DNA from 2 places in the Solibacillus sp. FSL W7-1436 genome. Region 1 is predicted to be linked to the other one. Evidence: riboswitches for the same ligand, from Rfam matches in the RefSeq annotation. Region 1 holds a riboswitch; the other holds the start of a gene.
The links. A riboswitch is a leader RNA that binds a small molecule or an ion and turns the genes downstream of it on or off. The one in region 1 is predicted to bind cobalamin.
Positions count from the first base shown of each region.

Region 1 (4,806 bases):
TATAAACATTATGAAGAGCTTGCGATTCCGATCATTATGTCCGGCGGGATCGGTGTGAGTGCGATTTTTATTTCACTTGCAAGCGGATTTAGTACGGATCTGATGAGCTATTTATTCGGCTCGGTATCTGCTGTATCACGCCAGGATCTATATGTTGTACTGGCAATTGCGGTCGTAGTCGTATTATTTTTAATCCTGTTTTTCAAGGAGCTTTTCGTATTGTCATTCGACGAAGAATATGCGAAGGCGAGCGGTCTGCCCGCGAAATGGATTCATCTATTATTTATGATTGTTGTTGCACTCGTAATCGCAGCAAGTATGCGGATTGTCGGCATTCTGCTTGTTTCAAGCTTAATGACATTACCGGTAGCTGCAGCGATGCGTTTGGCTCGCGGATTTAAAGAAGCGATCATTTTAGCGATTGTATTTGGAGAGCTTGCGGTAGTGATCGGACTCATTTCTGCCTTTTACCTGAACTTGGCACCGGGCGGAACAATTGTTGTCACATCGATTTTGATCTTGCTGCTTGTAATTCTGATTAAAAAACTTGTATTGAAATTTTCAATTAAGACGGAAGGGGAAGAAGTACTGTGAATGCAGAGCGCGCGTGGGAAATATTAAAGGACAATGGCTATAAAAAGACGGATAAACGAGAGTTGATTTTGGATATGTTTGCAGCTACAGACAAATATTTGACTGCCCGTGATCTGTTATCAGTATTGAAAAAAGATTTCCCCGGAATGAGTTTTGATACAATTTACCGTAACTTGGCTACTTTTGTGGAGCTTGATATTTTAGAAGAGACAGAATTGAACGGTGAGCGTAATTTCCGTATGCATTGTGAGTCGGATCACCATCACCACCACTTTATTTGCCGTGATTGCGGAAATGTAAAGGAACTGTCTGTTTGCCCGATGGAAATGCTCGGTGAAAAACTGCCGGGCTATGCTGTTGAAGCCCATAAGTTTGAGATTTACGGCAAATGTCCGGAATGTTTATAGTAAACTGAAAATATATATTTGCATAATTTTTTTATTATGCTAAAGTGATTAAGACAAATTGAATAAATTTGCAGGAAAAAGATGCATGATGCATAAATGGGAATTCGGTGCAAATCCGAAGCTATATCCGTAACTGTAAGCGTAGATGAAAATAAGTGTAATACCACTGCTAAAATAGCGGGAAGGTACTTATGAGTAAAGTGAAACGCAGAGCCAGGAGACCAATCTTTTTCTTATCGTAACATCCCTCTTCGGAATTAAAGAGAATGTACGGCAGTCACTGATTGAATAAGCATTATTATGCATTATTGTTTGATTTTTGAAGCCATCCATTTTCTATGGGTGGCTTTTTTTCGTACACCCGGTAATTTCGGTGAGGCATTACATGAAGTGAGGAGAATTTTATGAAAAAGGATATCCGTTTTTCCTGCTATCCGTTCATGCGGGAAAAATCAAGCTGTGTCGACTACGAAATCCGTACCGATTCTTTAACAACCCGTATCGGTTCGGTCTTTCCAACGTTAGTCGATGATGAATCCGGTCAGCTTGTGTTGAAAGATTTAAGGAGGATTCAACCGCTAGCCTATCATGCAAATGGTTCGGTCCGCGGCAAATTGGCCATTACATCTGAGGATTTGCAATGGCTAAGCGACCGATACGATTTTTATGTAAGTGAAGTTGGAGAAGCGATTCAGCAGTTTGTACTGCCACAAGGAATCGAAAGTGCAGCAAGACTGCATATTTGCCGCAGTGAGGCGAAAAAGTCTTACAGGGCATTACATAAAGTGAGCGAGGAAAGAGAAGTGGATGAAATTCTGTTTGATTTTCTCGGGCTGCTTGCTAATGTATTTTTTGTCATGGCGGTCTATATGAATCAGCAGCATCAACAAGAGGAAATTCCATTTATCTCAAAATCCTATCCATCGAAAAAGAAAAAAGGAGTTACAACAAATGAAATTTAATAATAAATGGGTCGTTGCTTTAGCAGCAACATTATTACTGGCAGCATGTGGATCAGATGAGGAAAAAACAGGTGGCAAAGCAGAAAAAGAAGAGCATGCTGAATCGAAAAATAATGGAGTACCCTACACGGTTATAGATGACCGTGGTGTTGAAGTGACATTCGATGAAGTACCGGAAACAATTATTTCTCTGCAACCAAGCAATACAGAGATTTTGTTTGAGCTGGGTGTCGGAGAACAAATTATCGGCGCAACAGAATATGATACATATCCGGAAGCAGCACAAAAAATTGAACGAGTGTCGACTTCTACAGTCATCAATGCAGAGCGAATTCTGGAATTAGATCCGGATGTAGTTGTAGCGTATACAATCGGGGAGGAAGCACAAATTACCCAATTGGAGGATGCAGGTCTTAAAGTGTTTGTAATTGCTTCTGCGGAGACATTTGATGATGTGTATTCGGATATTATCCAGCTGTCGGAAGTAATGGGTGTCGAACATAAAGGGGAAGAAGTTGTAGCCGACATTAAGGAACAAATTGATACAGTACAGGAAAAAACAGCGACACTTGATACGAAGAAAAAAGCATATTATGAAGTGTCACCAGCTCCGGCTCTTTGGACTACCGGTAGCAGCACGTTCCAGCAGGAAATAATGAACCATGCGAATGTTGAAAATATTTTTGCTGATCAGTCGAGCTGGATTAGTGTAACGGAAGAAGATGTCATCACTCGTAATCCAGAAATTATTATTACGCCAGCAACATATATGGAAAATGCAATTGATGAGATTCTAGGACGGACAGGCTGGGATAAAATACAGGCAGTCACAGAACAGGCAGTTTATTTAGTCGATGGAGATATTATGTCCCGTCCTGGACCGCGTATTGGTGAAGCAGTTGAAATTATGGCACAATCAGTATATCCGGAACTGTTTAAATAAGTATAGAATAGAAGGGCATGCCTTAGTTTAGGCATGTTCTTTTTACAATGTTTAAGGAGGGATACCATTGATTTTTATAACCGGTGGTGTACGCAGCGGTAAAAGTGCTTTTGCAGAGAAATATGCAAGGCAATTAGGTGAGAAAAAGACGCTCTACTATGTCGCGACAGGCGTATCCTTTGATGATGAAATGAAAAAACGGATAATCCGCCATCAGCAGGACCGTGAAACTCAGAACATCAACTGGAACACAGTGGAAATGCAAGTCAAAGTTCCGGTAGCGATTGGACAGCTTTCCAACGAGGCAGTTGTGCTTTTTGAATGTGTGACAACATGGCTTTCGAATGTACTGTATACATATGAACAAAAAAATGAAAATAGCGAATTTATCGATAATTGTATCGAATCGCTGCAAAAGCAATTGCTAACTTGGCGGAAGCAAGGTGCTACAATAATAGTTGTATCAAATGAAGTGCTGGATGAATTGCCTTCACAATATGATGAGGTAAATTTATATCGTAAATTGTTGGGTGAGTTACATCAATGGATTGTCCAAAATAGTGATGAAGCATATGAAGTACAATTTCAGCTTGTACAGCGGTGGAAGTAAGGAGGAAACAAGTTGAAAAATAGTTGGAGCGGTTTTTTATTAGCGTGGCAGTTTTTTTCGGCAGTGCCGATTAAGAAACAGCTGGATATGAATGCCAAGTCTGTTACATGGATGTATGGATTTTTGCCGATTGTCGGATTGCTGATCGGATCCATAATTAGTAGTGGTGTATTCATACTATCTCGCTATAGTGAAATTTCGGAGCTGCTGTTGGCGATTTTGATTGTTATCGGGTTGATCGTCCTGACCGGGGGGCTGCATTTAGACGGGTGGATTGATATGAGCGATGCGTTCTTTTCCTACGGAGAAAAAGAGAAACGGCTGGAAATATTAGATGATCCACGTACAGGCGCTTTTGGGGTTATTAGTGTTTTTTGCTTACTCGTATTAAAAATCGGCGTTATTTACGAAATGCTGTTGCATGGGCAATTGGCGATTTGGCCGTTTTTAATCTTCATTCCCTTTATAGCGAGAATGGGGATGCTGTTATATTTTGTAACGATGAAGCCGGCAAAGGAAAAGGGGCTAGCTGCTTATTTTAAAGGAATCGTCATTCAAAATAAGCTTGCTGTATTAATCGTTGTTCAATGTGTCCTTGCACTGGTGTGCTGGTTTTACATTGGCGTTTTCAGCTTATTTATTTCAGTTGTAGTCATGCTGATTGCCATTGCAATTTACCGCAATTGGTCAAAGAAACATTTTGGCGGTGTAACAGGTGATTTACTCGGTGCACTCGGTGAAGGGTTGGAGGTAGTCCTATGGCTAACGATATTACTGTTCATTTAATCAGGCACGAAAAAACGCAAGCAAATGTGGAGCGCAAGTATATTGGCTGGACAGATGAGCCGATCTTGAAACAAGTAGTATCGGAGATCGATCTACAGCCTGCTAAAGTTTATGGAAGCGATATGCGGAGATGCCGTGAAACTGCAAAATGTTATTTCCCTAAAGCCGAATTTATCGCTTCTCCAGATTTACGCGAACTGCATTTTGGTGATTTTGAAATGTGTACATATGAACAATTGCAGCATAATGCAACATACCGCGCTTGGATTGATGACCCGCTTAAAAATCCGATACCAAACGGAGAAACCTTTACCCGATTCAAGCAGCGCGTATTGGATGGCTTTCATGGCATTGTAAAGGAACAGAAAGAATATACGTTCATCGTACATGGGGGAGTAATTCGGTTATTACTCGCCGTTTATGGAATGAAGGAACAATCCTTTCAGCAAACAGTGGCCAATCATCGCACGATCTATACACTTGGCTGGAATACGCTAGATGAAC
Region 1 covers NZ_JBBOWV010000001.1:2,642,445-2,647,250, forward strand. The annotation lists gene MKX73_RS12910 (metal ABC transporter permease) at 1-594, shown strand, start outside; gene MKX73_RS12915 (Fur family transcriptional regulator) at 591-1,001, shown strand; cobalamin riboswitch at 1,064-1,245, shown strand; gene MKX73_RS12920 (hypothetical protein) at 1,406-1,963, shown strand; gene MKX73_RS12925 (ABC transporter substrate-binding protein) at 1,953-2,906, shown strand; gene MKX73_RS12930 (bifunctional adenosylcobinamide kinase/adenosylcobinamide-phosphate guanylyltransferase) at 2,974-3,516, shown strand; gene cobS (adenosylcobinamide-GDP ribazoletransferase) at 3,529-4,302, shown strand; gene MKX73_RS12940 (histidine phosphatase family protein) at 4,275-4,806, shown strand, end outside.

Region 2 (4,806 bases), 2.1 Mb from region 1:
CGTTTTTGTTCATCGTCTCGTTATGGGCGACAATCAAACATTTTAAAGGAAAAGATACTTTGGAACATCATACATAAACAATTTTTCAAGAAGGGGGATTGTGATGATTGGATATATTTTAACAGGGCTTTTGTTAATCTTTACGAGTAGGAAATTTTATAAATATAGGGCGAATTTTAAACAACTTTCAAAAAAAGAATGGCTACAATTTGGTGCATCTTTTTTACTGGCATGGGCTGGAGCTGTTTTCATCATTATAGGGGGTTCCAATATAACGGATATGATTGAAATCGCATGGTTAAAGAACCTTTTGGAAATTGGATTGATTTTGATTGGATTGGCTTTCGCAGGAATCATTATGAGTAAAGTCTTGCCGAAAAAAATCAAGGAGATTTATTCGTGAGATTAGTGAAACGAGGAATTGAAAATGGATGATATGATGGGGTTTTCAGTAGTTGGAATTATAATTGCTTGTTTAATTTATGCTTTAATTAAACAAGTTATAGAGACAAAGCACAGCGGTAGCGGCGTGGGCAGTCGGATGATTCGTAAACAATTAGTAAGAAAAAATATAGTGATGACAATTGCGTTACTTGGGATTCTAGTATTTTACACGTTAAATATTGTGAGCGTGATCGCTTCCTTTATCCCGGTATCAAACAGCTTGACTGTACTCGGGACTTGGTTGAGTTTTGTTGTATATTTTTATGCAAGGATAGTAATGAAACCAAAGCAGGTTGATCACAGTAGGAATTTATATAATTAAGCTTTTAGAGGTAGGGGAGTGCTGCGATGAGAGAACGCTTTTCAAATTTAGACGAAGATGATCGACTCGGAACATTTAAGGATGTCCTGAAATGGCAGCGATCAAAACAAAAGAAGATCGTTGATTACGAAGTACCGCAGTGTGAAGATAAGCAGGTTGCGTTTTTACAAAGTAACCGCTCGGAGCAAACTGTTACGTGGATTGGCCACTCGACATTTTTAATTCAAAAAGAAGGGCTTAATATTTTAACGGATCCGGTTTGGGCAAATTGGATGGGCGTGGCGAAACGGTTAACGAAGCCGGGTTTGCAGTTAGATGAGCTGCCGGATATTGATATCGTACTTATCTCGCATGCGCATTACGATCACCTGCACGTACCGACGTTAAAGGCATTGAAAAAACGAAACCCGGATTTATTATTTCTCATTCCGGAAGGGCTCGGTTATTTGATGAAGCGTCATAAGCTACGCAACTTTACCGAGCTATCATGGTATGACAAGCATGAGGCAGGGACGCTTGAAATTCATTTCGTTCCCGCGAAGCATTGGACAAGACGCATGCCGTGGGACACGAATACATCGCATTGGGGCGGCTTCGTATTGCAAACGGCATCGGATGCGCAAAGTATTTATTATGCCGGAGATAGCGGGTATTTTAGAGGCTTCAAAGAAATCGGCGAACGCTTCAATATCTATACAGCATTAATGCCGATCGGTGCATACGAGCCGGAATGGTTTATGCATGCCTCTCACGTGACACCGGAAGAAGCGATCCAGGCGTTCTGTGATGTCGGGGCAAAAGTGTTTATTCCAATGCATTACGGTGCGTATATGCTGGCGGACGATACACCGAAAGAAGCGATTGACCGGCTGCATGTTCATTGGCAGCGAGCGAGTTTAGAAGATGTGGAGTTGAAAATGTTGACGATTGGGGAGACGTATAAATAGACCCCTTGACGAAAAAACAGGTTCAAAGTAAAGTAATGTTAAATTCATCAAGCATTAGGTGCCCGTTAAGGGAGAATAGGGAATAAAGTGAAAAGCTTTAGCGTAATCCCAACACTGTATGGAGGAGTTTCATAGCAAAACCCACTGGATGTCAATCTGGGAAGGAGCTAGGAAACTGTGAATCTGAGCCAGGAGACCTGCCTAATATGCTTACTGTTTATAGACACTGGATATGTCTGTAGTTTATTTGTGTTCGAATAAACTGCAGGCTATTTTTATTGTCAAAATTCATATTAATGGGGGAAACGAAACATGAAATTACTACAGCAGACACTTGAACAAATTCAGGAAATCGACCGACAAATGGAAGCAGCCGCACGACAGTACATAGACTCTTTAGCCAAACCGCCGCAAAGTTTAGGAAAGCTCGAATCATTGGCAATGCAGATCGCCACAATTACCGGGGAGCTTGCGCCGAAAATCGATCACAAAGCGATGATCGTCATGGCAGCGGACCACGGTGTGTATGAGGAAGGGGTAACACCGAACCCGCAAAGTACAACGGTTTTCCAAACACTATCGTTTCCGAAAGGGACGACAGGGATGTGTACGATTGCCAAAGTTACGAATGCACAAGTCATCCCGGTGGATATCGGTGTAAAAGAAGACTTGCCTCAAGATGCCGGGGTCATCATTAAAAAGGTGAAATACGGGACAGACAATATGGCAAAAGGACCTGCGATGACGCGTGAAGAAGCGATCCGAGCGATTGAAGTCGGGATTGAAGTCGCAACAGAAGCCATTCAAAGCGGTGTCAATCTAATCGGTACAGGGGAAATGGGCATTGGAAATACGACACCGAGTGCTGCGGTGCTTTCGGTACTTCACGACTGTGATCCGCTGGAAGTAACGGGTTTTGGAGCTGGTGTCGGGGCTGGCGGCATCGAATATAAAGCCGAAGTTATCCGAAAAGCGATTGCATTGAATAAGCCGAATGCGGATGACCCGATTGATGTTGTGGCAAAAGTAGGCGGGCTGGAGATTTGCGGGATGGCGGGAATTTTCCTTGCAGCTGCAGCGAATCGTGTGCCGGTCGTAGTTGATGGGTATATTTCAACAGTTTCGGCATTGATCGCCTATAAATTGAATCCGAATGTGAAAGCGTATTTGATTCCATCGCATTTATCGGAAGAGCCGGGCGCAAAAATCGCGGCCGAACTTTTAGGACTGGAACCGATGCTGCATATGAATATGCGGCTTGGGGAAGGATCTGGTGCTGCACTGGCGTTCCCGATTCTTGATGCGGCGTGTTCGATGATTACGAATATGGTCACACTGGAAGAAGCGGCAGCGCTTATAGTAGCGAAGTAGAGAAGTTATTCAAAAAGTAAAATTAATAAAATAAATTTTAAGAAACGGGCTACATTAAAAGTAATAACTACTTTTAGTGTAGCTTTTTTTATAAATAAAACGTTCCTGGAAAATAAGTGCAGTTTTTCAGTCTATTCCATTTGTTTTACCAGTAAATTATCTAATAAGCGGAACTCCCGTCTCATGTACAAAGCGGGGAGAACTCAAAAGAAAGCCCTATCCACTCCTCGTAAATGCAATGTGTGACCAAAACACTCAAAGTAATGAATAGAACTTGACTTAATTTTACAGAAAATTCAGTAAAAATCAAGCAATTGTCCTGTCAAATGCATGCCCTCTGTAATATCCTATATTAACTACATGTAAAAACATCTGTGAACTGTTAAAAATAGTTAAAAAAGTGCTTTTTTCATGGAACCTGGAATAAAGTAACCGTTAAATAGGGTAAGGAAAAGTAAGACCAATAAAGAGGAGAGGCGGGAGGGGCATTAAAGGGAACGGGGTGATCACTATTTCTCCGTATGTGAAAGGTCGTTTTTGAATATATTCGAAAAGGATGAAGATAATATGAATCAAATTTTTAAAAAAGATGAGTTTATTATTATTCCTTTTTATAAAGGGCGAAAGCAGGAGTATATGGTCGTCAATACGAAGAAGGAATTTAAAAATGGACATACGCACTTAAAATCATTTAAGATGGCCAAGTATTTGATCAATCTTGCGCGATGCCAAAAAATTAATTCCGGGTTAAGACCATATTTATTAACAAGCCTCACGAGAATATCAGCAGATCGTGAATATATTCAGAAATTGGAAGAGCTTCTGGCCGTAAAAAGAAGTAAAGGATCCAAAGCCTCTTATTATAATAAAGCAATCTAATTTGTATCGAAATATGGACAATAAAAATATAGACCGCTTTTTCAAGAAATTGAAAGAGCGGTTTTTTGCATGGAAATTTATTTGGGTGAAGCTCATCACCTGAGAGCTTTTCATAGATGGTTAAATCATTTTTAATAACGCTTCTTCACCAATCATACCTTCTTCAATACCGCGTGCTCTCGCTTCGTATGTGACGGATTCCAGTGGAGCTTTCAGTAAGTCATCGATCGTTCGAACACCAACTGCACGGCCTGCAATGATTTTGCGATCGGCCAACTTTTCGTTTAACAGTCCAACATCGAGGGCCCCACACATAATGTACCCATGCTCATTCGAAATTGTCAGCAACGTTGTCTTAGGCAAATTAACCGTTACAGCAGTAAATAAATGACCTTGAAGATCAATCGTTTCCGTATAGACGATAACCTTCTCCCCCTTTCATATAAATCATATGAAAAAATTCAAAAATGGTACTTGTTTTCAGGGAAATTATCGTTGTCTTTAAAATTTTTATAATAAACATTTCTAACTAACTTATAATCCCGCCACCTCTCCCATGTTAAACTAATAAAAAACACACTCAAAAGGAGGCTCGCCCATGATAGCCCGCCTAAAACAATCCTTAACAATCCGTCTTCTCATCACAATCAGCGGGATCGTTTTTACGATCTGTGTGCTGTTTTTGTTGTTGATCAATCATTATCTGGATGAATCGATACTTGAGGAGATGGGGGAAAAGGCGTTAACGAGTGCATACTTGATTGCCGAGCGGCCGGATATCACTGCTGCTTTTTCTGCGGAAGATCCGTCATCCGTTCTTCAGCCGATTGCAGAAAATATTCG
Region 2 covers NZ_JBBOWV010000001.1:556,064-560,869, reverse strand. The annotation lists gene MKX73_RS02820 (hypothetical protein) at 1-77, shown strand, start outside; gene MKX73_RS02815 (hypothetical protein) at 104-403, shown strand; gene MKX73_RS02810 (4-aminobutyrate aminotransferase) at 428-766, shown strand; gene MKX73_RS02805 (MBL fold metallo-hydrolase) at 793-1,713, shown strand; cobalamin riboswitch at 1,755-1,932, shown strand; gene cobT (nicotinate-nucleotide--dimethylbenzimidazole phosphoribosyltransferase) at 2,026-3,084, shown strand; gene MKX73_RS02795 (hypothetical protein) at 3,652-3,963, shown strand; gene MKX73_RS02790 (YunC family protein) at 4,084-4,386, opposite strand; gene MKX73_RS02785 (ATP-binding protein) at 4,562-4,806, shown strand, end outside.
Region 2: linked by a shared signal. The riboswitch ahead of cobT (nicotinate-nucleotide--dimethylbenzimidazole phosphoribosyltransferase) and the one ahead of MKX73_RS12920 (hypothetical protein) in region 1 are both predicted to bind cobalamin.